Regions from separate parts of the Dechloromonas sp. A34 genome, predicted to be linked through region 2. Evidence: riboswitches for the same ligand, from Rfam matches in the RefSeq annotation. Region 2 holds a riboswitch; each other region holds the start of a gene.
The links. A riboswitch is a leader RNA that binds a small molecule or an ion and turns the genes downstream of it on or off. The one in region 2 is predicted to bind cobalamin.
Positions count from the first base shown of each region.

Region 1: linked by a shared signal. The riboswitch ahead of bluB (5,6-dimethylbenzimidazole synthase) and the one ahead of NQE15_RS13615 (ribonucleoside-diphosphate reductase subunit alpha) in region 2 are both predicted to bind cobalamin.
Region 3: linked by a shared signal. The riboswitch ahead of cobT (nicotinate-nucleotide--dimethylbenzimidazole phosphoribosyltransferase) and the one ahead of NQE15_RS13615 (ribonucleoside-diphosphate reductase subunit alpha) in region 2 are both predicted to bind cobalamin.
Region 4: linked by a shared signal. The riboswitch ahead of cbpA (modified peptide precursor CbpA) and the one ahead of NQE15_RS13615 (ribonucleoside-diphosphate reductase subunit alpha) in region 2 are both predicted to bind cobalamin.

Region 1 covers NZ_CP102486.1:127,687-134,786, forward strand. Annotated here, with positions in the region: gene NQE15_RS00625 (ABC transporter substrate-binding protein) at 99-851, opposite strand; gene NQE15_RS00630 (SCO family protein) at 902-1,486, opposite strand; gene NQE15_RS00635 (hypothetical protein) at 1,483-1,818, opposite strand; gene NQE15_RS00640 (cobalamin-binding protein) at 1,875-2,669, opposite strand; gene NQE15_RS00645 (cobalamin-binding protein) at 2,677-3,657, opposite strand; gene cobD (threonine-phosphate decarboxylase CobD) at 3,560-4,552, opposite strand; gene cbiB (adenosylcobinamide-phosphate synthase CbiB) at 4,545-5,468, opposite strand; gene bluB (5,6-dimethylbenzimidazole synthase) at 5,465-6,217, opposite strand; cobalamin riboswitch at 6,258-6,445, opposite strand; gene NQE15_RS00665 (cobyric acid synthase) at 6,506-7,100, shown strand, end outside.
Region 2 covers NZ_CP102486.1:2,715,504-2,722,603, forward strand. Annotated here, with positions in the region: gene NQE15_RS13590 (hypothetical protein) at 1-252, opposite strand, end outside; gene NQE15_RS13595 (hypothetical protein) at 365-607, opposite strand; gene NQE15_RS13600 (hypothetical protein) at 895-1,410, opposite strand; gene NQE15_RS13605 (hypothetical protein) at 1,537-1,767, shown strand; gene NQE15_RS13610 (hypothetical protein) at 1,738-1,962, opposite strand; cobalamin riboswitch at 2,800-2,998, shown strand; gene NQE15_RS13615 (ribonucleoside-diphosphate reductase subunit alpha) at 3,170-5,875, shown strand; gene NQE15_RS13620 (ribonucleoside triphosphate reductase) at 5,931-7,100, shown strand, end outside.
Region 3 covers NZ_CP102486.1:135,996-143,095, forward strand. Annotated here, with positions in the region: gene NQE15_RS00670 (Pvc16 family protein) at 1-82, opposite strand, end outside; gene cobU (bifunctional adenosylcobinamide kinase/adenosylcobinamide-phosphate guanylyltransferase) at 139-708, opposite strand; cobalamin riboswitch at 726-919, shown strand; gene cobT (nicotinate-nucleotide--dimethylbenzimidazole phosphoribosyltransferase) at 998-2,047, shown strand; gene NQE15_RS00685 (adenosylcobinamide-GDP ribazoletransferase) at 2,047-2,808, shown strand; gene NQE15_RS00690 (DUF938 domain-containing protein) at 2,825-3,427, shown strand; gene NQE15_RS00695 (hypothetical protein) at 3,507-3,758, shown strand; gene NQE15_RS00700 (hypothetical protein) at 3,758-3,964, shown strand; gene NQE15_RS00705 (histidine phosphatase family protein) at 4,008-4,520, shown strand; gene rfaQ (putative lipopolysaccharide heptosyltransferase III) at 4,563-5,660, shown strand; gene NQE15_RS00715 (glycosyltransferase family 4 protein) at 5,657-6,802, shown strand; gene msbA (lipid A export permease/ATP-binding protein MsbA) at 6,860-7,100, shown strand, end outside.
Region 4 covers NZ_CP102486.1:529,561-536,660, reverse strand. Annotated here, with positions in the region: gene NQE15_RS02680 (methyl-accepting chemotaxis protein) at 1-1,373, shown strand, start outside; gene dacB (D-alanyl-D-alanine carboxypeptidase/D-alanyl-D-alanine-endopeptidase) at 1,527-2,990, shown strand; gene NQE15_RS02670 (YitT family protein) at 2,987-3,598, shown strand; gene NQE15_RS02665 (DUF4870 family protein) at 3,603-4,010, opposite strand; gene NQE15_RS02660 (GNAT family N-acetyltransferase) at 4,019-4,543, opposite strand; gene cbpB (peptide-modifying radical SAM enzyme CbpB) at 4,568-5,938, opposite strand; gene cbpA (modified peptide precursor CbpA) at 5,935-6,090, opposite strand; cobalamin riboswitch at 6,175-6,364, opposite strand; gene ubiD (4-hydroxy-3-polyprenylbenzoate decarboxylase) at 6,395-7,100, opposite strand, start outside.

The DNA of each region.
Region 1 (7,100 bases), 2.2 Mb from region 2:
CACGGTCAGCCCGAGTGCCTGGACCACGTTCTGATTGATGGCGACGGCGAACAGGCTGGGTGCCATCGGCCCGGGCAGATTCGTCCCGGAACCGACGATCAGATCAGCTGTCTGGCGCGCGATCTGGGCCGGTGTTGTGAATAGCGCGGCCAGCGCCCGGCATTGACGAAGGCGGCCGAAAAGGCGACCACCGGGCGCTGGTGCCGGTAGGAGGTGATCAGTAGCGCCTTGATGTTCTCGCGCCGGTAAATTGTGCTGTCCGGAATGGCCAGCAGGACGCCGACTCGTGGCAGCAGCGCATTGGCGGCGGGTAACAGCGTTTTTTCGGCATCGCTGTCTTCACTGTCGAGTGTCAGGCCGGCATTGGCGAAGGTTTGTCGATAGTGACCGATCTGGGGCCGAGTTTCGTTGCTGACCAGCATACCGATTCGTTTCTGGCTCGGTAACAACTGCCGCAAGAAAACCGCTTGACGCGCCGGCGGCTGATCGAGATAAATGGCGGTAACGCGAGCGCGGACCCGGCCGGCGTCGGACAGTATGCGGTCGTAGCTCTGGCGGGGGAGCAGGGTGGCGAGAACCGGAGTTGTGCCGCCGCGCGCCAGGGCCAGCCGGAACGCTTCGCTGCCGGCGGTCACCAATAGATCCGGCCGCGTGGCCGGTGACTCGGTGCCATCGGACTTGCCGGTCGCAGTGACTTTCCAATTGGTTCCGGCCAGCGCTTCGTCCAGCGCCTTGGAAAATTCCGCGTAGGGGCCGCTGTTGTCGCTGAGTGTCAACGCGATGTTTCCCGCCCAGGCGAGCGGGGAGACAAAGGTTAGCAAAATGAAGGCATGCAGGGCAAAGCGAAGCATTCCCGGATATTGCCTCAGCAGCTATGCCTGTGCAATGAGTGTTTTTGCCCTCAGGGACGCCTTACAAATTCCCCGATCTGCCTGGCGAGTTCGGCCACTGGCGTGGCAAAGGCGAATTTTTTTATGAATTGGCCATCGGGGCCAAGCAGGATCATGCCCGCCGAGTGGTCGACGGCATAGTGCTCCGGCTGGCTGCCCGGTTCGCGAACCTTGGCGTAGCGAATCTTGAAGTTATCCGCGGCCCGTCGGACCAGGGCCGGTGAGCCGGTCAGGCCGATGATCCGGGAGTCGAAGAATTCGGTGTAGGTTTTCAGTATCGACCCGTTGTCGCGCTCCGGGTCCACCGTGATGAAGAGCGCCTGGAGCCGTTCGGCGTCTGCACCGAGTTCCTTGAGAACGGTCGCCATTTCGACCAACGTGGTCGGACAGATGTCCGGGCAGTAGGTGTAGCCGAAAGCGATCAGCTGGAAACGGCCACGAAAGTCATCGCTGCTCACCGCGCGCCCGTTCGGATCCTGCAACAGGTAACGCGGGATGATGCCGACGCTTTCCTCGGGCGCCATTGGCGGCGCCGAGTGGGCGGTAAGTGGGCCGCCCAGGAAGAGCATCAAGCCAAGGACCAGCCAGCGGCTCATTGCCCAGGCTTGAATGCCGCCTGCAAGCGGCTTTCGGCTTCGCTCAGGCGCTTGGTCAGGGTCGGCGCATCGGGACAGGGAAGACCTTTGCCCTGCTCGAGGTAGGCGGCATTGGTGGCATTCTCGAAGGCCTCACCGTAAGCGCGGGTCTTGGGTGCGGTGGTCTGCACGGCGTTGCGGGCCCGGCTGACGATGGCAGGTTGCTGGCAGGCGAGGGCCAGGCCGTTGATCTTGCCGACTTCCTCGACGGCTGCCGTGCCTTGATCGGCGGCGATGCCGGTGAAGCTCAGGCTGGCCAGTGCCAGGGCGACGATGGGGGCTGCAAGTTTCATGATCGGTTTCCTCCGGGTTGGGGTCGATTATAGGCAGGCGCCTGCCGGAGACCTTTTCACAGATCAAAGATTTCCAGCAATTGCGGCAGGCCTTCGCTGATCGCGACCGGTCCCGGGGTCAGGATGATCGCCGACTTGATTTCGTGCAGCCGGCCGCTGCGCACGGCGCTGACCTCGGTCCAGCCCGGCCGGGCGGCGATGTGCTCGGGGCGGAAATGCTTGCCGCACCACGAACCGATGATGATTTCGGGGTCGCGGCGGACGACTTCCAGCGGGTCGGCCAGGATGCGGTCGCGGGCCAGCGGTTTGACGGCGAGGTCGGCAAAGACATGCTCGCCGCCGGCGATCTCGATCAGTTCGGAAACCCAGCGCACGGCAGTGATGTTGGGCTCGTCCCATTCCTCGAAATAGACGCGCGGCCGGTGGCCGGTTTTGGCGAAACGTTGGGCGGCGACGGCGCGGGCCTGTTCGACCTGCGTTTCGAGCCCGGCGACCAGCGTGGCCGCCTTCGTCTCGGCGCCGACCAGCCGGCCGAGGGTCTCGACCATGCCGAGGATGTCCTCGATGCTACGCGTGTTGAAGGCATAAACCGGCACGCCGGCCTTGATCAGGTCGCGGGCAATGTCGGCCTGGAGGTCGGAGAAGGTCAGCACCAGATCGGGCTGGACGGCGAGGATCTTGTCGATGTCGCCGCTGGTAAAGGCATAGACCTTGGGTTTTTCCTTGCGCGCCTCGGGCGGGCGCACCGTGTAGCCGGAAATGCCGACGATACGGTCGGCTTCGCCCAGGGCGTAGAGGACTTCGACGGTTTCGGTGGTCAGGCAGACGATGCGTTGCGGCAGGCGGCTCATGTAGTTCTCACTTGGGACGATGGCTGCGTGCGACATCGAGATGGGTGCAGAGTTTCTCGGCGCCGTCGAGAATGCGCGGCGTGTGGCGCTGCATGATGTCGGGATTGATGTGGAACAGGTTGTCGCGCTTGACGGCGGTCAGCCGGGTCCATTTGTCCCAGTCGTGCAGCCACTCCGGCTTGGCGTCGCCCATGCCGGTGGCGACGACGACCTCGGGGTCGGCCTCGAGCACGGATTCGACACTGACCGTCGGCGCCATCTGCTTGAGGTGGCCGAAGACGTTGGTGCCGCCACAGAGCGTGATCGCATCGCTGATGATCTGCGGGCCGCCGACTGTCATCAGCGGCGATTTCCATATCTGGTAGAAGACGCGGACTTTCGGCTTGTTGGCGTTGGCGGCGCGCAGCCCGGCCAGCCGTTTGCGGAAACTGGCGGCGGCGGCGTTGGCGGCGGCTTCGGTGCCGGCCAGCTGGCCCATGCGCTCGAGCTGGTCGGCGACGTTTTCCATCTTGTTGGGTTGCGAGACATAGACGGTCAGGCCGAGCGCCCGCAGTTTCTCGACCTGCGTCATGTTGTTGCCGCTTTCCCAGGCCAGGACCAGGTCGGGCTTGAGGGCGGCGACGGCTTCGAGGTCGATCCGTGAATAGCCGCCGACGCGCTGTACCTTTTTGGCTTCCGGCGGGTAGTCGCTGTAATCGACGGTGCCGACCAGCCTGTCGCCGGCGCCGGCGGCGTAGAGACTTTCGGCGGCATGCGGGGCAAGGGTAATGATGCGCCTGGCCGGGCCCTTGAGGCGGATTTCATAGCCGGTATCGTCCTTGACGACGAGATCGGCCCGGGCGGGGGGAGCAGGGCGAAGATAGCGGCCAGCGCCCAGAGATGGCGGTTTTTCATGCGGGTTTCCAGTTGGCCAGGGCGCTGCCCAGGCGCTGCCATTCCGCCTCGTTGCCCGGCAGGCCGAAGCGAAGCAGCGGCTGCTGTTCGAAATGGCGGGTCAGGATGCCCTGACGGGCCAGGCTTTCATGCAGTTCGGGCGTATGCGGCGAGGTCAGCGTGGCGAACAGAGAGGTCGATTTGATTTCGCCGAGCGGGGCGAGCAATTGGTGCAGGCGCTCGCTGGCGGCCAGCAACCGGCTGCGCGCGGCGCTCTGCCAGACCGTGTCCTGCAAGGCGAGGCGGGCGGCTTCGCGGGCCGGGCCGCTGATCGTCCACGGCCCCATCGCTTCCTGCATCCGTTCGCGGATGTCGGCGGCCGCGAAAACGAAGCCGACGCGGGCGCCGGCCAGCCCGAAGAACTTGCCGATCGAGCGCAGCACGATCAGGTTCGGGGCATCGGTGGTGCCGGCCAGCGGCGTCAGGCTGTATTCCGGGGTCGGGTCCATGAAGGCTTCGTCGACGATCAGCCAGCCGCCGCGCTTCTTGAGCTGGTGGGCGGCATCGAGGGCGATGTCGTGCGGGTGGCGGTCGGCGGTCGGGTTGTTCGGGTTGCAGAGCAGCACGTAGGGTGTCGCCGCGGCCAGGGCGCGGGGCAGCATGGCGTTCTGCAGGAAACGCAGACGGTGGCCGGCGCGTTGCCAGGCTTGCGGATGCTCGCTGTAGATCGGCGAAATGCAGGCGACGACGGCGGTTTGCATCAGGGTCGGCAGCAACTGGATGGCCGCCTGCGAACCGGCGACCGGCAACAGGTTGGCGTTGCCGTAATAGGCGGCGGCGGCCGCTTCCAGCCCGTCGCCGTTTTCCGGCAGGCGGTGCCAGCAGGCGGCGGGGATAGTCGGCACCGGCCAGGGGTCGGGATTGATGCCGGTCGACAGATCCAGCCAGTTGGCCAGCGGAATGTTGTATTGCGTCGCCGCTTCGCGCAGGCGGCCACCGTGTTCAAGCATTGAGAATTCCCATCACGAAAAGGACAGCCAGCCACAACCACAGGCTGTGGCGGATCAGGGCAATCGCCCGCCCGAGGTCGGCGGCGACCGGTGCCGGGCCGGACCCGAGCGGCGGGCGGATTTCTTCCTGGCCATGATAGACCGCCGCGCCGCCCAGCTGCACGCCGAGGCTGCCGGCGCCGGCCGCCATCACCGGCCCAGCGTTCGGGCTGTCCCAGCCCGGTGCCTGGGCGCGCCAGCAGGCCAAGGCATTACGGGTCTGGCCGAGCAGGGCATAGGTCAGCGCGGTCAGCCGGGCCGGCAGCCAGTTCAGGCCATCGTCGATGCGTGCTGCGGCGCGGCCGAACAGGTTGTAGCGTTCGGTGCGGTAGCCCCACATCGCATCCAGCGTATTGGCCAGCCGGAAGAGCAGAGCACCGGGGCCGCCGAGCAGGGCGAACCAGAACAGGGCGCCGAAGATCGCATCGTTGCCGTTTTCGAGCACCGATTCGACGCCGGCCTTGGCGACGCCGGATTCATCGAGCTCGGCGGTCTCGCGCGAAACGATCCAGCCGACGCGCCGGCGGGCTTCGTCGAGCCGGCCTTCGCGCAGCGGCCGGGCGACAGCTTCGGCGTGCTCGGCCAGGCTGTGGGCGCCGAGGGCGAAGTAGAGCAGGGCGACGTCGACGGCGAAGGGCGCGTAGGGTCGCAGCTGCAGGGCGAGCGCCACGGGCGGCAGTACGACCAGGGCCCAGGCCAGGATGCCGGCGAGCTGAGTCCGCCGATTCAGGCGTTTCTCGACGGCGGCGGCCAGCTTGCCGAAGCCGACCAGCGGGTGCCAGCGGCCCGGTTCGCCGAGCAGGCGGTCGAGCAGCACGGCGCTCAGCGCGGCCAGGGGCATCGCGTACGGGGCCAGGGCTGCCAGACTCCAATTCATTTCGGGAAGACGCCCTTGTGTTGGATATCCGCCTGCATCTCGCGCAGAACTGCAGCCAGCGGGGCTTCGGCCGCGTTCTGCGCGCCCCACTGTTCATGGAACACCAGTTCCTCGACCGGCAGGCGCGGCAGCCAGCCGGCTTTTTCCAGTTCGGGCTTGTCCTTGAAATGGCTGACGTAGCCGATGCACAGGTAGGCGATCGGCACGATGTGATGCGGAATACCCAGCGCGTCTTGCAGGGCCTTCTCGTGGAAGATGCTGACCCAGCCGACGCCCAGACCTTCGGCGCGGGCCGCCAGCCAGAGGTTCTGCACGGCGCAGACGCTGCTGTAGAGGTCCATGGTCGGGATATGGGTGCGGCCGATGACCACCGGGCCGCTGCGCGAGCGGTCGCAGGTGATGCAGAGGTTGATCGGCGCTTCGAGAATGCCCTGCAGTTTCAGGCCGCTGTAGATTTCGCGCTTTTCGTCCGGGAACATCCGCGCCGCTTCATCGTTGGCCTGGGCGAACACGTCGTGGACGCGCTGCTTGACCTCGGGCGAACGGACCAGCAGGAAGTTCCACGGCTGCATGAAACCGACCGAGGGCGCATGGTGGGCCGCCATCAGCAGGCGGCTGAGCAGGTCGTCCGGCACCGGCGTCGGCAGAAACTGGCCGCGCACATCGCGGCGGTTGAAAATGGCTTGATACACCGCTGCCCGGTCGGCAGCGGAAAAAGCGTGCGCCTGAGGCGCGGATGGGTTTTCCATGGATTCCCCTTCTGGAAAAGCGGCGGTTGCCTGGCCGGGCAACCTTGTTTCGTCTCCCGGCCGGTCTTCTGACTCGGATTCAACCGCACGATGCGCCTTCCCGACCGTGGTCAGTGGCTCGCTGCATCGCCCGTCATCCTTACAGCGCTGGGCACGTGGCGGACTTGCACCGCCTTCCCGATTCTCCGTTCAGTACTGCTGAACGGCACCTGGAGACACCTGCCCAAAGCAAAATTGAGCGGGGCCGATGGTGCCATAATTACGGACTTTTTTCACACCTCCCGCCATATGTCCTGTTCTACCCTGATGGTCCAAGGCACTACCTCCGATGCCGGAAAAACGACCCTGGTCGCCGCGCTATGCCGCATTCTGAAGCGGCGCGGTGTGCGCGTCGCGCCGTTCAAGCCGCAGAACATGGCGCTCAATTCGGCGGTGACCAGCGATGGCGGCGAAATCGGCCGGGCGCAGGCGCTGCAGGCGCTGGCCTGCGGCCTCGAGCCGCATACCGATTTCAACCCGGTGCTGTTGAAGCCGACGACGGACAAGAAGGCGCAGGTCATCATCCACGGCAAGGTGGCGACCGATCTCGACGCCAAGGCCTACCACGCCTACAAGCCACGGGCGATGGGGGCCGTGCTTGAGTCCTGGGGGCGGCTGACCGCTGCCTACGATTGCGTGCTGGTCGAAGGTGCCGGCTCGCCGGCCGAAATCAACCTGCGCGACCGCGACATCGCCAATATGGGCTTTGCCGAAGCTGTGGACTGCCCGGTGATCCTCGTTGCCGACATCGACCGCGGCGGCGTCTTCGCCCATCTGGTCGGCACCCTGGACCTGCTCTCCCCCTCGGAGCAGAACCGGGTCAAGGGCTTCGTGATCAACCGTT
Region 2 (7,100 bases):
ATCCGTGCCGGGATCGAAGTAGGTCGTGCGCGTCAGGGGCGACTGGCTCCAGGCCTGGATGGCTTTCAGGTACTTATCGTAGCCGGCGAGGGTCGCGTAGTCCTCGTCCGTGAACGCCAGGTCGGCACGGCCCAGCTTGCTGGCGATCTGGTTGGCGTGATCCCGGGCGTTGGCGAAACCGAGGCAGGTATAGCCCTCGCCGCAATTGATCACGTAACGCTGCTGTGCCGCATTGATACTCACTTTGTTCATCTCGGGTTCCTTTCGAAATGTCGTGGAACCCCACCCCGTCGGGCGTGAGCCCCACGGGGTTGTTGGATCTCCGGCAGGCCGAATGTCAGCTGGCCGGTGGTGTCGCTGCGGCTCAGGCCGCCTGCGCCACTGCCTGGAATCCTTGCGCCAAGGCGCCAGCCTCGGTGGCGACTACGACCTGGTCGGACAGCAGGCGGTCCAGCTTCAGCAGCAGGGCGTCGGCGTGCTCCTGGTCATCCGGGTAGAGGGACGGGCGCAGTTTCTCAACCTCCTTCTTGATGAGGCGAAGCTCTGGGACGATGGCGCGCTCAGCGTGCGCTTCGATAGCGTTCAGGATGGCGGTAATGGTGATCATCAAAGGCTTCCTTTCATTGCTAGAAAAAGATGGGCCGGCATGCCGGGGGCAGATCGGCGGGCGGGGTTTGGCCCGACGGGCGCAGATGGCGTAGCGGGCGGATGGGGGCGCCCTGTGAAGTCGCCTTGCCGGCGTTCACGGGCACTCGATGGGGTGTGCGGGGATCGGGGCGAGCACCGCACGCGCCGCTGGGTGAGCAGCGGGCGTGGGCGTTCGGCGATCCGGATGCGACGGCTGGTGCCGGCCACATCACAGGCCGGGCCGGTGATGGCCCGGCGCTTCTCGGGTCAGGTGGCCGAGCGCGTTGTTTTTGCGCTGGGCGAGGCCTGGGCTTCGGTGGATACTGCTAGCGGATTGGTCGCAGGCTGGGCCGCCTGTTGCTCGAAGGCCGTGTGTGCCGTCGTGAACTCGGTTTCCCGAGCCAGGCGGCGCACTTGGGCCACGGCCGGTTCCTTGACCACTTCGGGCAGGCATTCGACGGCGATGTCGCTGCCGTGACGCAGACCCTTCTGCAGACTGTGCAGCGGCCGGACGAACAGGCCGTGGCACAGCCAGCGGACGAACTGGCCGATCCGCTTGTTGCGCGCCTGGCGGGCCTTGTGCCGACGCAGGGATTCCTTGCAGCACAGGTACAACGCCAGATGGGTACGCTTCATTTCGGGATCGGACTCGAGCTGGGCCATGACTTCGGTCGCGATGGCCGGATCACGGCCGACGCGCTGGTAGAAGCCGACCCAGGCACGCTCTTCCTCGGACTCGATACCGGAGCGCCGGGGGCGAGGACGGGGTTTCTCAAGGGACATGATGTTCTCCAAAGACGAATAGAGGGAACACCTGTCCCTGGTCGGGGAGGTGGTGGACTCCCCGGGGTTGCACGGACCTGCGGCGCTGCTAAGCTGAACGCTCACAGGTCAAGAGGTGCCCACACCATGCTGCGTGCAGGCGATGCACTACGGTTCACGCCCGACGAAATCGAGGACTTCCGAAAACTCGGTCTCGACTTCGACGGGGCGCGAACACAGGACGACATCAACCAGGCGTTGACCCGATGGGCCGATACGCTGAACGATGAACGTCCCGATCTGCTGGACAGAATCGCTGCGGCAATGGCGAAGGCCAGGGGCATCACGCTACCCGCACGCTTGACGCGGATACGTTGATGCGGCTTGCCTGCCGTTGTCCTCGGCAATCCTCAGCCAGCGGTCGGCGATCCGGTCCAGGTAGACCAGATCGTCGGCTTCGATCTCACCCGACTCTCGCAAGCGGGCGATCACCTCCTTGACCAGAGACGGATCGTCCTTGGCCAGTTGGATCACAGTGGCGGCAATGCGCCGGCGGTAGAGGCTGATCGGCATGGTCAAGCCCCCGCCGCACGGTACTCGGAAGCGCAGCCAGACCGTCCGGGGACGGTAGGCCGCGGCTTCAACAACGCCGGCACAGTCATACGCTGGGACCGTCGGGCGTACCCGGAACCACCCAGCAGCACGGCGACCGGGCGCGACTCTCTCGTCGCAGGGATTGCGAACATGGTGTTCTCCTTCAGGAATGAAAGGGAACACCCATCCCTGGCGGGGAACTTGGGGTTCCCCGTTCGGGATGCTCCGCCGTGGACGGCAGAGCGGCTCGGCAACGTGCCAGGCGGCACGTGCAGGATGAAGGCCCACAATTCTAGCGAATGGGGCCTTCGCTCGATGCCGATCGACCCCGAAGGTCGCGCGGCAGGATACGGCGTTCAGCCAGGCGGCTGAACCGGACACTCGGCCAAAGACATGGCCGGACCCGACCGAAGTCGGGGATCCAAAAGGCAGGTAACGACTGCGACGCCAGCAAGGCTGGACTTCAGGGCGACCGGGGTCGCCGATGAAGGCTGTGCAGACACGATGTCCACAGAAAGCGCTTGTAGTATCGCGCTGGACTTATCCGGGATTCAAGACAGCGGTTTTGTTTGCCACATGCAAGCGTCGGGAATTCCAAGCTTCTTGGCGAGGTGCGAGCTTTGCGCGGGTAATCTACCCACGGCGAGGCAGTTATGTGCCATCCAGATGGCACATAACCACCGGTGGCAACGACCGGGAAAACAGAGAGGTGCTGATGGAGTTGCGCGCCACGACCACTACAGGTAGTGGTATAAATTCGCCGAAGCACCGTATATAGTATATGCGCTTCCTTGACACCCCGCGTCTGTTAAGCCTAGACTCGGTGCCGTTGATGGTTCCCCACCCAGGGATTAAAAGGGAATCCGGTGCCGAGTCTGACTCGAATTCCGGGGCTGCCCCCGCAACTGTAATCGGCGAGCGCTTCGCCAACACATGCCACTGGATGCGTCCGGGAAGGTAGGTGAAGCGCGCTGAACCGAGAGCCAGGAGACCTGCCGCAACGAACTTTCTTTCATGGTTTTGGGGCGGGGTGTCCCTGACGAGAGGTTTATTGCGTGTCTTTCTTGCCGTTCGTTCGTCTGGCCGATTCGACCACGGGTTGCTACCCGCTGGCGTCGCGGCTGGTCGCGTCGAATTCCGGCCTGGCGCAACGTCGATTCTCCGCCCCCCGATACGGAGAATCGCCTTGCAATCGAATATTCACGCCCTTTCCGCCAGCAGCGAGTATGCCGTGGCTGCCCTGCAGGTCATCCGCCGCAACGGCGCCGTCGTTCCCTTCCACGCCGACAAGATCGCCGTTGCGCTGACCAAGGCTTTCCTCGCCGTCGAGGGTAGCCAGAGCGCCGTATCGTCGCGGGTTCGCGAAGTCGTTGCCCGGCTGACCGATGCCGTGGTCCGTTCGCTGACCCGTCGCCTGCCCGATGGCGGCACGGTGCAAATCGAGGACATCCAGGACCAGGTCGAACTGGCCCTGATGCGCTCCGGCGAGCACGACGTGGCCCGGGCCTACGTGCTTTACCGCGAGCGCCGGGCGGCGGAACGCGCCACGCTGGCGGTGGCGCAGGGCGCGCCGGCGCTGCATGTGACGGTGGATGGCGAGCGCCGGCCGCTCGATGCCGGGATGCTGCTGCAGACCTGCGAGGCCGCCTGTGCCGGGCTGGGCGAGGTGGTTTCGACGCGGACCATTCTCGATCAGGCGCTGAAGAATCTCTACGACGGCGTGCCGCTGGCCGACGTGCAGCAGGCGCTGATCCTCGCCGCGCGCACGCTGATCGAGCGCGAGCCGGCCTACAACCAGGTCACCGCCCGGCTGTTGCTGGCCAGCCTGGGGCATGAGGTGCTCGGCCGCCCGCTGGGGCTGGACGAGATTGCTACGGTCAACGGCGAATATTTGCCAAAATTCATCGCGCAGGGCATCGCCGCCGAACTGCTCGACCCGCGCCTCGCCACCTTCGACCTGCCGCGCCTGGCCGCCGCGCTGAAGCCGGAGCGCGACCGGCAGTTCGGCTACCTCGGCCTGCAGACGCTGTACGACCGCTATTTTCTGCACATAGCCGGGCGCCGCATCGAGCTGCCGCAAATCTTCTTCATGCGCGTCGCGATGGGCCTGGCCTTGAACGAAATCGACCGCGAAGCCCGCGCCATCGAGTTCTACGACCTGATTTCCAGCTTCGATTTCATGTGCTCGACGCCGACCCTGTTCAACAGTGGCACGCTGCATTCGCAACTGTCGTCGTGCTACCTGACCACCGTGGCCGACGATCTGGAAGGCATCTACCAGGCTATCAAGGAAAACGCCCTGTTGCAGAAATACGCCGGCGGCCTGGGCAACGACTGGACGCCGGTGCGCTCGCTGGGCAGCCGGATCAAGGGCACCAACGGCCAGAGCCAGGGCGTCATTCCCTTCCTGAAAGTGGTCAACGACACGGCGGTCGCCGTCAACCAGGGCGGCAAGCGCAAGGGCGCCGTGTGCGCCTATCTCGAAACCTGGCACCTCGACATCGAGGAATTCCTCGACCTGCGGAAGAACACCGGCGACGAGCGCCGGCGCACGCACGACATGAACACCGCCAACTGGATTCCCGACCTGTTCATGAAGCGGGTCATCGCCAACGGCGAATGGACGCTGTTCTCGCCGGTCGATGTGCCCGATCTGCACGACAAGTTCGGCGCCGAGTTCGAGGCGGCTTATGTCGGCTACGAAGCGCAGGCGGCCAGCGGCCAACTGAAGCTGCACAAGACGCTTCCCGCCGTGCAGCTCTGGCGCAAGATGCTGACCATGCTGTTCGAGACCGGCCATCCGTGGATCACCTTCAAGGACGCCTGCAACCTGCGCTCGCCGCAGCAGCACGTCGGCGTCGTGCACTCAAGCAACCTGTGCACCGAGATCACGCTGAACACCTCGGACGAGGAAACCGCCGTCTGCAATCTCGGCTCGGTCAATCTGCTGGCCCATTTGAAGGACGGCCAGCTCGATCAGGCCAAGCTGGCGCGCACCGTGCAGACGGCCTTGCGCATGCTCGACAACGTCGTCGACATCAACTTCTACGCGACGCCCAAGGCGCGCAACGCCAATCTGCGCCATCGCCCGGTCGGCCTGGGCATCATGGGCTTCGCCGATTGCCTCTACGAAATCGGCCTGCCTTACGCGTCGACCGCGGCCGTCGAGTTCGCCGACAAGACCATGGAAGCCGTCTGCTACCACGCCTATTCGGCATCGAGCGAACTGGCCCGCGAGCGTGGCCGTTATTCCAGCTACACCGGCAGCCTGTGGGATCGGGGCATTCTGCCGCTCGATTCGATTCGGCTGCTCGAAGCAGGGCGGGGCGGCCACGTCGAACTCAACCGCGACTCCAGCCTCGACTGGGCCGGACTGAAGGAGCGCATCGCCCGCCACGGCATGCGCAATTCCAACTGCGTCGCCATCGCGCCGACGGCGACCATCTCCAACATCGTCGGCGTCTCGGCCAGCATCGAACCGGGCTACCAGAACATCTACGTCAAATCCAACCTGTCCGGCGAATTCACCGTGGTCAACGCAGCGCTGGTCCGCGACCTCAAGGCGCTGAATTTGTGGGACGAAGTGATGGTCGCCGACCTCAAGTACTTCGACGGCTCGCTGGCCCGCATCGAGCGCGTGCCGGACGAACTGAAGGCGCGCTACGCCACCGCCTTCGAGATCGACCCGGTGTGGCTGATCGAAGCGGCCGCCCGTCGCCAGAAATGGATCGACCAGGCGCAGTCGCTGAACCTCTACCTGGCGCTGCCCTCCGGCAAGAAGCTCGACGAAATCTACAAGCTGGCCTGGCTGCGCGGCCTGAAGACGACCTACTACTTGCGCACGCTGGGCGCCAGCCAGGCGGAGAAAGCCGGGGCAGGGACGATGCCGTGACGTCGGAAGAACCGAAATTTTGCAGCATCGACAATCCGGAATGCGAGGCCTGCCAATGAACGTCAACCAACCGCAAGCGATGACCATGCTTTCCCCGTCGCTGCCGCGTCGCATCCTGCGCCGTGACGGCTCCGATGTGCCCTTCGAAGCCGACCGTATCGCCTCGGCCCTGGCCCGTGCCGGTGCGGCCAGCGGCGAATTCGATGCCGACGAGGCGCAACTGCTGACCGCCCGCGTACTGAAGTTCCTCCGCCATCGCTACGGCCACTCGGCGCCGGGTATCGAACAGGTGCAGGACGTCGTCGAGAAGACCCTGGTCGACGCCAACCACCTCGCCACCTTCCGCGCCTACGTCGCCTACCGCGACCAGCACCGCCGCCTGCGCGCGGACCGCAAGACGCTGGTCGATGTCGCCACCGCCATCGACGAATACGTCGACCGTGCCGACTGGCGCGTGCGGGCCAACGCCAACCAGGGTTATTCGCTGGGCGGCCTGATCCTCAATGTCTCCGGCAAGGTCATCGCCAATTACTGGCTGTCGCACGTCTACCCGCCGGAGATCGGCCAGGCGCATCGCGACGCCGACCTCCACATCCACGACCTCGACATGCTGTCCGGCTACTGCGCCGGCTGGTCGCTGCGCCAGGTGTTGTTCGAGGGCTTCAACGGCGTGCCCGGCAAGCCGGAAGCCGATCCGCCGAAACACTTCTCCAGCGCGCTGGGCCAGATGGTCAATTTCCTCGGCACCCTGCAGAACGAATGGGCCGGCGCCCAGGCTTTCAGCTCCTTCGACACCTACCTGGCGCCTTTCGTCAGGAAGGATGGACTTTCCTACGAAGCGGTGCGCCAAGGCATGCAGGAATTCATCTACAACCTCAACGTGCCGTCGCGCTGGGGAACCCAGACGCCATTCACCAACCTGACCTTCGACTGGGTCTGCCCGGAGGATCTGCGCGAGCAGGTGCCGGTCATCGGCGGCGTCGAGATGCCCTTCGCCTACGGTGACCTGCAGGCCGAAATGGACCTGATCAACCGCGCCTACATCGAGGTCATGAGTGCCGGCGACCGTCGGGGCAGGGCCTTTACCTTCCCGATTCCGACCTACAACATCACCGAGGATTTCCCGTGGGAGTCGGACAACGCCGAACGGCTGTTCGCGATGACCGCCAAGTACGGCCTGCCTTACTTCCAGAATTTCCTCAACTCGGACATGAAGCCCAACCAT
Region 3 (7,100 bases), 2.2 Mb from region 2:
CCGGGCGGCCGATCCGGATGGGTACTGTGGTGTGCGTTGCAAGCGTCTGGCACAAGGTGGTCAGGCGGGTGAAAAGGGGCATGGTGTCCTCCTGAGAAATGCCGGATCGATCCTCAGGTTAGCACACGGGCTGCCGCCTCAGTCTTTGCAAGGCGATTTGAGGCTCAGCGGCAGGCCGGCGGCAACCAGCGTCACCTGCTCGCACACCGCGGCAACGCGCTGGTTGAGCCGTCCCTGCTCGTCGGCAAACAGCCGCGATACCGGATGCATGGGTACGATGCCCCAGCCGACTTCATTGGAGACCAGGATGATGTGGCCGGGCAGTTGCGGCAACAACTCGATCAGGGCCGTCGTCTCGCCGTCGAACAGCGGGCAGGCGATCGCTTCGCCGGCCTCGGCCTGGCGGGCCGCCTGGCCGGCAAATAACAGGTTGGACAGCCAGAGGGTCAGGCAATCGACCAGGATGCAGGTCTCCGGTGTCGCGAGTTGGCGCAGTCTGGCCGCTAGATGCAGCGTTTCCTCGGTGCAGCCCCATTCGGCCGGGCGGCGGGCGCGGTGATGGGCGATGCGGTGGGCCATCTCGCCGTCGCGAGCTTCGGCGGTGGCCAGGTAAATGACCTGCTGGCCGGACTCCGCGGCCCGTTTTTCGGCCAGCAGGCTCTTGCCCGAACGCGCACCGCCAAGGATCAGTTCTTTCATGGCAGGCATTGTGGGCGAATGTCGGCGTGGACGGCAACCGGTATAATTCGCCCCGATTCGATAAAACGGAACACGGTGCAAATCCGTGGCGGGCCCGCCGCTGTAATCGGGGACGGATGTCGCGACATGCCACTGCTCAGGGGAAACAGACCCGGCGGGAAGGTGCGACAGACCGGCTGATCCGAGAGCCAGAAGACCTGTCGAATCGTTTGGGCTGGAGCCTGTGGACAGGGCTTCGCGGTGGCGTTGCAAGGCGCTGCTGCGAGGCCCTTTTGTTTATTTGGACAGGAAGAATCGGATGCATTCAAAATTCAAGATCGTCGCCCCGGACCAGGGGTTGGCCGCTGCGCTGCAGCACAAGATCGACCAGAAAACCAAGCCGCTCGGCGCCCTCGGGCAGCTGGAGGGGGTTGCCAAACGGCTGGGCCTGATCCAGCAGCGTCTCGACCCGCAGTTGAGCCAGCCGCAGATGCTGGTCTTCGCCGGCGATCACGGCGCGGCCAAGGCCGGCGTCTCTGCTTTTCCGCAGGATGTGACCTGGCAGATGGTCGAGAACTTCCTGGCCGGCGGCGCCGCGATCAATGTCTTTGCCCGCCAGAACGGCATGGAACTGGCCGTGATCGACGCCGGCGTGGCGCATGATTTCGGCAAGCGCGATGGGCTGATCGACGCCAAGGTCGCCCGGGGTACCGCCAATTACCTCGAACAGCCGGCAATGAGCAGCGAGCAGTGCGCCGTCGCCATGAGTCGCGGCGCCGAAATCATCCGCTGGCTGGCCGCCAAGGGGGTCAATGTCGTCGGCTTCGGCGAAATGGGCATCGGCAACACCGCCGCCGCTTCGCTGATCACCCATTGCCTGACCGGCACGCCGCTTGCCGACTGCATTGGGCGCGGCACCGGGCTCGACGACGCCGGCTTGGTCCGCAAGCAGGGATTGCTGGAAAAGGCCCTCGCCCGCTATCGCGCGGCCGGTGGCAAGGATGAACCAATGGCCGTGCTCGCCGAATTCGGCGGTTTCGAGATCGCGATGATGGCCGGGGCCATGCTGGCCGCGGCCGAAGCCCGGATGGTCCTGCTGATCGACGGCTTCATCGTCGGCTCGGCGGCCTTGACCGCCGCCCGGCTGGTGCCGGCGCTGGCTGAGTATTGCATCTTCTGCCACCGCTCGGCCGAGCCCGGCCACGCGGCGCAATTGGCGGCACTCGGCGCCGACCCATTGCTCGACCTTGGCCTGCGGCTGGGCGAAGGCACCGGCGCAGCGCTGGCTTATCCGCTGGTCAAGGCGGCAGCCAATTTCCTCAAGGAAATGGCCAGCTTCGAATCGGCCGGAGTCGCCGAAAAAAGCTGATGTTGCGCCGCGAGCTCGAATATTTCTTCGGTGCCGTCCGCTTCTTCACGCGGCTGCCGGTGCCGGCCTGGGTCGGGCATTCGGCCGAGGCGCTGAACCGCTCGGCGCGCTATTTCCCGGCCGTCGGCCTGCTGATCGGCGGCATCGGGGTGGTGGTCTATCTCGGCGCCGCGCTGCTCTGGTCGCAGCCGGTCGCCGTGCTGCTGTCGATGGCGGCGACTCTTTATGCGACCGGCGCCTTCCACGAGGATGGCTTGTCGGATACCGCCGATGGCCTGGGCGGCGGCTGGGAAAAGCTGCGCATCCTGGAGATCATGAAAGACTCGCGGGTCGGCAGCTATGGCGTGGTCGCCATGGTGCTGGCCCTGCTCGGCAAATTCACGCTGCTCGCCGCCCTCGACGGCGCCCTGGTGCCGTGGGTGCTGCTTGCCGGTCATGCCCTGTCGCGCTTCTGCGCGACGATGCTGCTGGCGACCATGGACTACGTGCGGGAAGACCTGCTGGCCAAGGCCAAGCCGTTGGCCACCAGGCTGTCGGCTGGCCAGATGCTGTTCGCGCTGGCCTTCGTCGTAGCGGCGCTGGCCCTGTTGCCGCTGGAAAAGGCCGTCGCCGGCTGTCTGCTCGCCGCCCTGTCCACGCTCTGGCTGGCCGCCAAGTTCCGGCGCTGGCTGGGGGGTTATACCGGCGATTGCCTGGGCGCGACGCAGCAGCTCAGCGAGATTGCCTTCTATCTCGGCGTACTGGCAAACTGGCCGCATTGAGCCAGCGGAGATTGCCGTGGAAAAGCCGAACGCCCCATCCTGCGAGCGGAACCGCGAACCCATCCTGGAAGTCCTGAAAGCGCATTTTGCCGATCGCCGGGAGGTGCTGGAGATCGGCAGCGGTACCGGCCAGCACGCGATATTTTTTGCGGCGGCCCTGCCGCACCTGAACTGGCAGACCTCGGACCGCTGCGAGAATCTGCCGGGAATCGCCGCCTGGCTGGACGACGCCGCGCTGTCCAACACGCCGCCGCCACTCGAATTCGATGTTGTCGAAGCCGGGCCGGGACGGCGCTTCGACGCGATTTTCAGCGCCAATACGCTGCACATCATGCCCTGGGCGGCCGTCGAAAGCTTCTTTGCCGGCCTGCCGGACTTGCTGGCCGAAGGCGCAAAGGTCGTCATCTATGGCCCGTTCAATTACGGCGGCCGATTCACCAGCGACAGCAACGCCAGCTTTGACCGCTGGCTCAAGGAGCAGGCAGCGCATCAGGGGATCCGGGATTTTGAAAGGGTCAATGAAATGGCCGAACGGGCGGGCCTGCGCCTGGTCGAAGATCGAGCCATGCCGTCCAATAACCGGTGCCTGGTCTGGCAGGTACCGTCGAATCGGCGCTGACGCTTCCCGTCGGCACTTGCTTGAAGTCCGCACTGCCAGGTGTTCGACGCTTAACCAAAATCTGTGAGAGGTCCCGACCATGCGCTCCATCCTGCTTCTGCTGCATCTTTCCGGTGTCATCGTCTGGATTGGCGGCATGTTCTTCGCGCAATTCTGCCTGCGTCCGGTGGCGGCGTCGCAGTTGCCGCCACCCCAGCGCCTGCCCTTGCTGGCCGCGGTGCTCGGACGCTTCTTCACTGCGGTCGCGCTGAGCATCGTGGCCATTCTCGGCTCGGGGTTCGCGAGCATGGCAGCCACGGGTTTGCCCAGGCGCCGCTGCATTGGCATGTGATGTCCGGCCTCGGCGTGCTGATGGCGGCGATCTTCGGCGTGATTTATTTTTTGCATTACCCGCGCCTCAAGGCGGGCGTCGCCGCTCAGGACTGGCCTGGCGCCGGGGCAGCGATGAACCGCATTCGTCTTCTGGTGGCAAGCAATCTAGGGCTGGGTGCGCTGACGGTGGTCGTCGCCACGCTCGGTGCCCATTTCGTTCGGTGAGAGCGGGATTCCAAGGAGCGTTTTTGGCGATCGGCGCTGCCCAATGATCCTTCATCTGATCCGCCATCCACCGCCAGTGGTCGAGCCGGGGACCTGTTACGGTCGGCTTGACGTTGCTGCGGAAAATGTTCGGGCGGTGGCCGATCGACTGCGTGGCGAACTGCCGCCCGGCTTGCCGGTGTGGAGCAGCCCGCTGCGGCGTTGCCGCATGCTGGCCGAACTGCTGCACCCGGCGCCACAGATTGATGACTTGCTGGTCGAAATGGACTTCGGTAGTTGGGAAGGCTTGCGCTGGGACGATGTGCCGCGTGCCGAGCTCGATGCCTGGGCGGCCGATGTCGCCGCTTATGCGCCGCCGGGCGGCGAGTCGCCGCTGATGTTGCAGCGCCGCGCGCTGGCTTTTGTGGCCGGACTGGCGGTGCCGGAAGCGGTGATCGTCACTCATGCCGGCGTGATCCGCACCTTGCTGGCTCATTGGCGCGGGGTGCCGCCGGACGAATGGACGCAACTGGTTTTTGCCTGCGGATCGCGGACGACGGTCGAAGTCCCTCGCTGACGCGGCAACGCCAGCGGCGGGCACTGGACTAAAATGGCGGCCATGGAAAATTTCAATCCTCTGCGCGACGCAGTCCCTGTTGGCGAAATCAAGCGGGCGCTGGTCATCAAGCTGCGCCATCACGGCGATGTGCTGGTCAGTTCGCCGGTCTTTTCGGTGCTCAAGGCGCATGCCCCGCAGGTCGAGATCGATGCCCTGGTCTATGCCGATACGGCCGAGATGCTGACATTTCACCCGGCGATCACTACTGTTCACACCATCGACCGCAAGTGGAAGCAGCTCGGCGTCGTCGGCCAGTTGCAGGCCGAGCTGGCGCTCTACAACAGCCTGAAGGCGCGCGGCTACGACCTGATCATCCACCTTACCGAGCACTGGCGCGGCGCCTGGCTGTGCCGGCTGCTCCAGCCGCGCTGGTCGGTCGGGCCGGCGGTCGGCGGGCGCAGCAAGCGCTGGAAGAGGAGTTTCACGCATCTCCAGAGCTTTCCGCGCAATGCCTTGCGCCACATGGTCGAGACCAATCTCGACGCGCTGCGCCGGATCGGCATCCAGCCGGCGCCGGCCGAGCGGCGCATGCGGCTCGTGCCGGGGGCGGCGGCTGAAACCAGCGTCGCGGCGTATCTGCAGGGTTTTGGGCTCGCGGGGCGGGATTTCATCCATATCCACCCGGCGTCGCGCTGGTTCTTCAAGTGCTGGCCGGTCGAGCAGATGGCGGCGCTGGTCGGGCGCCTGCAAGCCGAAGGCCACGCCGTGGTGCTCACCGCCGCCCCGAGCGCGGATGAAAAAGCCATGCTGACGGCGATCCAGTCTCGTTTGACACAGCCGGCCTTCAGCCTCTCCGGCCAGTTGTCGCTCAAGGAGCTGGCGGCACTGACCCAGGCCGCCAAACTGTTCATCGGCGTCGATTCGGCCCCGATGCACATCGCGGCGGCGGTCGGTACGCCAACCGTGGCGCTGTTCGGACCCTCCGGCGACAAGCAGTGGGGGCCGTGGGGCGTGCCGTTCCGCGTCGTCAGCAGCCAGCAGCATCCCTGCCGGCCCTGCGGTATCGACGGTTGCGGCGGCGGCAAGGTCAGCGATTGCCTGACCTCGCTGGGCGTCGATGAGGTGCTGACCGCCGCCCACGAACTGCTCGCGCCGTGAAGATCGCCATCGTCCGCCAGCGCTACAACCCCTACGGTGGGGCCGAGCGCTTCGTCGAGCGGGCGCTTGGCGCCCTGGCCGCCGAAGGCGCCGAGGTCAGCCTGATCACCCGCAGTTGGGACGGCGCGCCACGCGAGGGTTTCCGACAGATTACCTGCGACCCGAAGTATTCCCGACTGCTCGGCGGACGGGCGGCGCGCGACCGCAGCTTCGCCGCTTGCGCCCAAGCCGAGATGAGCCAGGGCGGCTTCGACATCACGCAATCGCATGAACGGATTCCGGGGTGCATGATCTTTCGTGCCGGCGACGGCGTCCATGCCGCCTGGCTGGCCCATCGGGCGCGGATTTTGACGCCACTTGAACGGCTGGCCCAGGCCCTTTCGCCCTATCACCGCTATGTGCTCGGCGCCGAGCGGGCGATGTTCGAGCATCCGGCGCTCAAGGCGGTGATCTGCAATTCGCAGATGGTGGCCGATGAGATTGGCCAGCATTACGGCGTCGCGCCCGGCAAGTTGCGGGTGATTTACAACGGCGTCGATACGGCCGTCTTCCATCCGCATCTGGCCGACGAATTCCGGCAAGCGACGCGGGCCCAGCTCGGAGTTTCGGAGCGGGTGCCGCTGCTGCTTTTCGTCGGCAGCGGTTTCGAGCGCAAGGGCGTGCCGCAGTTGCTGCGCGCCATGGCGAAAATGCGGCGGACCGAGACGCGGCTGGTCATCGTCGGCGCTGACCGCAAGCTGCGGACCATGCAGCTGCTGGCCGCCCGCCTCGGGCTGGACAAGCGTATCCACTTCACCGGCCCGCTCAAGGATGTCCGCCCTTGGTACGGGGCGGCTGACGGTTTCGTCCTGCCGACCCTCTACGACCCCTGCCCGAATGCGGCGCTCGAAGCGCTGGCCTGCGGCCTGCCGATCGTCACCTCGACAACCTGCGGCGCCCGGGAATGGGTGCGTCCGGGGGGCAACGGCTGGGTGGTCGATGCCCTTGATCTTGCCGAACTGGCCGACCGCCTCGACGATCTGGCCGCGCTGGCCGGCCACCCCACGCCGCGCGCCGGCGCACGGGCCAGCGTCGAAGCCTTGACCCTGCCGGCGATGGCCGACCGTCTGTTGGCGCTATACCGTTCGCTGAGCCCGGCCTGACACGCAGGTATAATCGCGAGTTCCATTTTTTCATCAAGGATTTGCATGGCCAGTGACATGACCAGCCGTGAGCTCTATCTCCGGCTGCTGACCTATGTCCGACCGTACTGGAAGGCTTTCGCCGCGGCGCTGGTGGCCATGGGCCTATCGGCACTGGCCGAGCCGGTCTTTCCGGCGATGATGAAGAAACTGCTCGACGACGGTTTCTCGGCGGCGGCCGGGCAGTGGGACTGGCTAATCTATCCGCTGGCCATCATGGCCATCTTCCTGGCCCGCGCCGTGTTCGGCTTCATCGGCG
Region 4 (7,100 bases), 2.2 Mb from region 2:
TGAAGAATCGCGAGGAAATTAACGCCCGCCTCGAGGAACTCAAGAAACTGCCGCTCAGCGACAAGGAAAAGGAACTGCTCGCCAAGTTCGGCGACACCCGCGAGCGCTTCTCCAAGGAGGGGGTCAATGTCGCCCGCGAACTGCTCAAGGAGGACAAGTTCCAGCAGGCCAACGAAGTGCTGCTGCTCAAGATCAACCCGCTGTTTGCCGAAATGCGGCGCGATGGCGAAGCCCTGATCCAGGAGTTCTCGGCCAGCGCCGAGAGCGACTTCATGGTCGCTGAAGAGCGCTACCGGACGACCCGCAACATCATCATCGGCTGCCTGGTTTTCGCGCTGCTGATTGCGCTGATCGGCGGCGCCCTGCTTGTCGCGGCCATCGTCAGGCCGATCCGCAAAGCCATCGCCCACTTCGAGCAGATCGCCGAAGGCCGGCTGACCGACGATATCGATGTTTCCGGCCGCGACGAACCCGGTCTGCTGTTGTGCAACCTGGCGACCATGCAGGCGACCGTCAAGGTCATGCTCGACGACATCAAGACGGCATCGAGCGCCATCGCCACCCGTTGCCGGGATCTCGAATCCCAGCTCGCCCGCGTCGCCGAACAATCCGTCCAGCAACAAGCCAGCGTCGAAGGCGTCGCCGCCGCCACCGAGGAATTCAGCCAATCGGTCCAGGAAGTTGCCGCCAATGCCCACGACACCGCTGCGGCCGCGCGCGAATCGCAGGAACAGGTCAGCCAGAGCAATAGCAACATCAACCAGAGCATGGCCGCCACGACGCGGGTGGTCGAAGCCGTCCATAGCTCGAATTCGACCATCGACCAACTCAAGCATTCGATCGCCAAGATCGGCGACATTACCAAGGTCATTGCCGACATCGCCAGCCAGACCAACCTGCTTGCCCTGAATGCGGCGATCGAGGCCGCCCGCGCCGGCGAACAGGGGCGCGGTTTCGCCGTGGTCGCCGACGAAGTGCGCAAGCTGGCCGAACGAACGACAACCTCGACCGCCGACATCAACAACACTGTCGGTGAAATCCAGTCGGTTACCGCCCAGGCCGTGGCCAGCATGGATCTCGCGGCCAGCGAGGTAGAAACCGGCATCGGCAAGCTGCGTGCGAGCGTCGCCGGCCTGGAAGGGATCACCCATTCATCGAGCCAGGTCTCGCTGATGGCGGCGCAGATTTCCGATGCCGCCCGACAGCAGGGTGTAGCCAGCGAAGAAGTCGCCGGCAGCATGCAGCAGATCACCGACCTGATCGACCAGAACACCAGCTCGGCCAAAGCCGCCAAGCACGCCGCCGACGACTTGCTGGAAACCGCCCGGCGCCTGGACACACTGATCGCCGGCTTCGAGCTTTACCGGAAATAATTCCGGCCACGTAGAATGGGGGCTTCCCGGCCCCCATTCCATTGCCATGCACCCACTCCCGCGCAACCCGGCCGCTGCCGAAACCTTCGCCCCTGGGGCCAGCCGTTGTTTCCATGGCCGGAGCGACCGGAATGGTGCCCCGGCACTGAACGCATGAAGCGCCTGGGCACGTTGCTGCTCGGGCTCGCCCTCTCGCTTGGCGTGCTGGCTGAGGGCTTGCCGCCTACGGTGCTGAGCGCCCTGAAGGTAGCGCAGATTCCTGCGACCAGCGTCGCCGTCGTCGTCCAGCCGGTCGATGCACCAGCACCGCTGGTCGCCCACAACGCGACGCAGGCGATGAACCCGGCCTCGGTGATGAAGCTGCTTACCACTTACGCCGCACTTGACCTGCTCGGCCCGGCCTTTACCTGGAAGACCACAGCCTGGATTGAGGCCGCGCCGGCTGACGGCGTGTTGAACGGCAACCTCTACCTGAAAGGCAGCGGCGATCCGCGTTTCGCCATCGAACACCTGTGGGCCCTGCTCCGCCAGTTGCGGGTACGCGGCATCACCCATATCGCCGGCGATGTCGTGCTCGACCGCACGGTCTTCGATGTTCCGGCAATCGACCCCGGGGCTTTCGACGACAAGCCGATGCGCCCCTACAACGTCGGCCCGGATGGTCTGCTGATCAATTACCGCGCCCTGCGCCTGACTCTGCAGCCGGACAACGGCCGACCGCGCGTGCTGCTCGAAACGCCGAGCACCAACCTGCGCCTCGACAACCAGTTGCGCAGCGGCGACGGTGGCTGTAGCAGCAACTGGAAAGACCTGATCGACATCCACCTGATTCCGGAAAACGGCGGCCAGCGCCTGGAACTGAGCGGCAGCTACAGTGCCCTGTGCGGGGAGAAGACGCTCAATCTCGCCCCGCTGCCGGCCGATGCCCAGGCTGCCGGCCTGCTCCGCAGCCTGTGGCAGGAACTCGGCGGCACGCTGGCCGGGCAGGTGCGCGGCGGCAGCGTTGCCATCGGCAGCAAGCTGCTCGCCCAGCATGAGTCGGCGCCGCTGGCCGACGCCGTGCGCGACATCAACAAGTTCAGCAACAACGTGATGGCCCGCCAGGTTTTCCTGACCTTGGGCAACGGCGCCCCGCAGGAAACCCTCGTGGGAGCTACGGCACCGGCCACCGCCGAACGCGCCCGGCAGCGCGTCGCCGACTGGCTGGCTGCCCGCAACCTGCGTTTCGCCGAACTGGTGCTCGACAATGGTTCCGGCCTGTCACGCAGCGAACGGATCAGCGCCAGCAGCCTGAACCGCCTGCTGCAGGACGCCTGGAAGAGCCCGGTGATGCCCGAATTCATCTCGAGCATGCCGATCGTCGGCATCGACGGCACGATGAAGAAGCGCCTGAACGGCTCGGCGGCGACCGGCCGCGCCCACATCAAGACCGGCACGCTGGACGGCGTCAAGACTGCCGCCGGCTATGCGCTCGATGCCCAGGGCCGGCGCTATGCGGTCACCTTCTTCATCAACCACCCACGAGCCCAGGCCGGCAGCGCGGCGATCGACGCCTTGATCGCCTGGGTCGCCCAGCGCCGGGTTGGCGAGAAGTCCGTCGTGCTGGAGAGCGAATGAGCCAGCCGGAAGCGGCCGTCCGCCACACGCTGTTCGAGGACGCCCAGGCCCTGCTCGTCGCCCCGCTCTTCGTCGCCTTCGCCGTGCTGCTTTTTCGTCACGCCGGCCTGCTCACCGGCGGCACGGTCGGCATCGCCTTCCTGATCCATTACCTGAGCGACTGGCCAATCAGCCTACTGCTGTTTGCCATCAACCTGCCCTTCTATTTCCTGGCCGTGCGCTCGATGGGCTGGTCGTTCACCATCAAGACCTTCATCGCGGTCAGCCTGCTCGCCATCTACACTGAGATACTGCCCTCGCTGATTGCGCTGCAGTCGCTGGACCGCGCCTTCGCGGCGATCATGGCCGGCTTCCTGGCCGGGGTTGGGCTATTGATGCTGATCCGCCACAAGGCCAGCCTGGGTGGTCTGGGCATCCTCGTCATCCACCTCCAGAACACCCGCGGCTGGCGAGCCGGCAAACTTCAGATGGGTGCCGATCTGATGATTCTGGCGGCCGCCGCCTTCGTGCGCGATCCGCTGAGCATCGCGCTATCCATCCTCGGCGCGCTCGCCCTCAATCTGGTGATCGCGGTCAACCACAAGGCCGGCCGCTACATAGGCATCTGAGGCCTCAGGACCCGACCGGCCGGACACCTGCCAGGGCCACCCAGCCGCGCACGACGCGGTAGCCGACCCATAGCCCGAGCAGGGCGATCAGGATCCAGGCGAGTGGAATGCCAATGATGGTGATGATCAGCAGGCCATAGACCACCAGCCACAGCGCAGTGAACCAGAAGGTCCGGATCTGCCAGCGGAAGTGGCTTTCCAGCCAGGTACCGGCGACATCGCCGCGCTTCAGGTAATTGAGGAAGACGGCAATCAGCGACGGCAGGCCGAAGACGAAGCCGCCGGCCACGCTCGCCGCTGAGGTGACGCCGATCAGCACGGCCAGGGCATGCAGGCCATAGATGACGTGAGTCAGCTGGACCAGCGACGGACGCACGCCGTGCAGATCGGGAACGGGAAGCGGTGCTGGCATGCGACCTCCTAGAGGTTCTTTTGCAGAAACAAGGCCTGGCCGGCAGCCGGGTCGAGCACATAGGGCGCGAAGCCGGCCCGTTCGTAGGATGCCATGGCGCGGGCATTGTTGGACAGCACTTCCAGGGTCAGCTTGCAACAGCCAAGCTGGCGGGCACGTTGTTCGGCCCACTGCAGCAGCGCCTGGCCGACGCCCCGGCCGCGGCGTTCCCGGCGCGTCACGATGTCGTGGATATTGAGCAGGGGCCGGGCCGCGAAGGTAGAAAAGCCGGTGAAACAGTTGATCAGGCCGACCGCCTCGTCGCCGGCGAAGGCCAGCGCGCCATGGAAGCTGGGCACGGCCCGGAGTTCGCGCACGAGATTGTCTTTGGCATAAGCCGAAAGCCCGGCGCCGCCGCCCATCGGGTCGCGAGCGTAGTGTTCCAGCAGGTCGAGGAAGGCTGCGGCGTGCTGCGGTTCGTTGAGATTGGTGTCACGAATGACGAGATTGGTGGTCATGACAAACAGCGCCCGAAAAATGACAGAGGGCGTCATGTTAAGACGCCCTCCGGCATTTCTTCAACTCAGCGCAAAAACGGTTTCCGTCCCGTCGTCCCAGCCGTCCCACAGATAGTCGTCGGCCTTGCCGTCGGCGATCAGGCGCAGAGCGTAATTGACCTGTTCCTTGTAGAAATCGCAGAAAGCGCCGATCTTGTCCATGCCGCCGTTCATCTCGAAGGCTTCGGCCGGACAGGGCGAGCCACAGAAATGACGGATCGCGCAGTCGCCACAGGGGCTGAACTTGTCGACATCGCGCGTCGTCACCGTCTGGAAGGCCGTCGAGGCCAGAGCCGCCTCGACGCCATCGACCAGCAGGTTGCCGCCCCGGAAATTGGGCAGGCCGATGAACTCGCTGCACGGATAAAGGCTGCCGTCGGCGGCCAGCGCGAAGAAGGCACGCCCACCGCCACAGGGCGAGATGTCGCACATCAGGCGGCGCGCCGTCGGGGCCAGGATGCCGATCAGGATATTGGCGAAGTTGGCCACCATCAGCTTGCGGCCGGTTTCCTGGTACAGCTCGTGGGTGCGGTCCATGGCGGCGAAGAAGGCCTTGGCCATGTCGCCGTCGGCCGGCTTGACGCCGCGCGCCCCGGGCAGGGTGCAGCGCACGGTGTTGAGCATGCAGGTCGGCACCTCATGGGCGTGGAACAACTCGACCATGCGCGTCAGGTAAGGCAGGTTCTCGGTCGTGCAGGTCGTGATGACGCTCCACGAGCCGTAGCCACGCAGCTTTTCCATGGTGCGCAACACCTTGTCGTGCACACTCTTGCCGCCCCAGGTCCGGCGCGTCGCGTCAGTGATCCCGGCGACCGGGCCATCGAGCGAGAGGCCGATGCTGACATTGCGCGAGGTCAGGAAGTCGAGCGCCGCATCGTCGAGCAGCGTGCCGTTGGTCTGCAGCCCAAAAACGAAATCGTCGCCGAAGGCATCGATCGCCTCGAACACCGCCGCCTGGTTCATCAGCGGCTCGGCGCCGTGGAAGATGGCGCGCGGCTTGCGGCCGTCCGGCATCACCGAACGGAAGTAGTCGCGCAGCTTGCCCAGCGAGGCGAGCAGCGTCACGGCCGGCATGTGGCTGCCGCCGCTGCGCTGGGTATCGGGCAGGTAGCAGTAGGTGCAGTTGAGGTTGCAGCGCTCGGTCGGATTCAGATAGACGCCGGAGGGCTTCAGGCCAAATCGCAGGGCATGCAGTTCCTGCCGGAAACCCTCGGCCTTTTCGCGATAGGCGGCGAGCGTGGCCGGATCGAGCCCCTCGCCGACCTTGTTCTTGTCGACCAGTGCCCAGAAGGCGGTGTCCGGATCGGTTACCGCGGCGTAGATATCGTGGCCGATATCCACCGGCAGGAAATGCGGGTCGCGCAGCGCTCCCGCGGGAAGCGCTGCGGTCATTTGGCCGCCTTCTTGTCCATCAGCACATAGTGCGACAGGCCCATGCCTTCCGGGTTGCAGCTCTTGCGCACGGCGATGGTCGGAACGGCCGGGGCGGCCTGGTTTTCAGTCGTTTGCGGGGTTTTGACGGTTGAAGTCACGGTTTGGGTCATGTTCCACTCCTCGGGAATGCAAAAACAAAAAGGGCTCCGGCTCACCGCACGCTTCTCGCATGCAGTCAGCCGGAGCCCTTGCCTTGGCTCCAGATTGGCATCGATTCGTCTTCTGGCTTCCGGATCAGCCGAAGCGCTGCGCCTTCCCTGCGCGGTATGCCCCGCAAGTGGCTGGTCTGGCGACCATGCAGTCTTCGTCCCCGGTTACAGCGGCGGGCCCGCCACGGATTCGCACCGTGTTCCGTATCTCGATACCGATAGGAGCGCGGATTCTCTCAAAACGCCGCGGAAACGGTCAAGCTTCCTAAAGACCTAGTTCCTGCCACATCGTGTCGACCCGCTGCTTGACGTCGCCATCCATGACGATCGGCCGCCCCCATTCACGGGTCGTCTCGCCCGGCCACTTGTTGGTGGCATCGAGCCCCATCTTGGAACCGAGGCCAGCCACCGGCGAAGCGAAGTCGAGGTAGTCGATCGGCGTGTTGTCGACCAGCGTCGTGTCGCGTGTGGCGTCCATGCGCGTCGTCATCGCCCAGACCACTTCCTTCCAGTCGCGGATGTCGATGTCGTCGTCCACGACGATGATCGTCTTGGTATACATGAACTGACGCAGGAAGGACCAGATGCCAAACATGATGCGCTTGGCGTGACCGGGATACTGCTTCTTGATGCTAACGATAGCCAGCCGGTAGGAACAGCCTTCCGGCGGCAGGTAGAAATCGACGATTTCCGGATACTGCTTCTGCAGGAGCGGCACGAACACTTCATTGAGCGCGACGCCCAACACGGCCGGCTCGTCGGGCGGCTTGCCGGTGTAGGTGCTGTGGTAGATCGGATTCTTGCGCATGGTGATGCGCTCGATGGTGAACGCCGGGAACTCGGCCTGCTCGTTGTAGTAGCCGGTATGGTCGCCATAGGGGCCTTCGAGCGCCATCTCGCCGGGATGGATGACGCCTTCGAGGACGATTTCGGCCGAAGCCGGCACTTGCAGCGCCGAACCCAGGCATTTG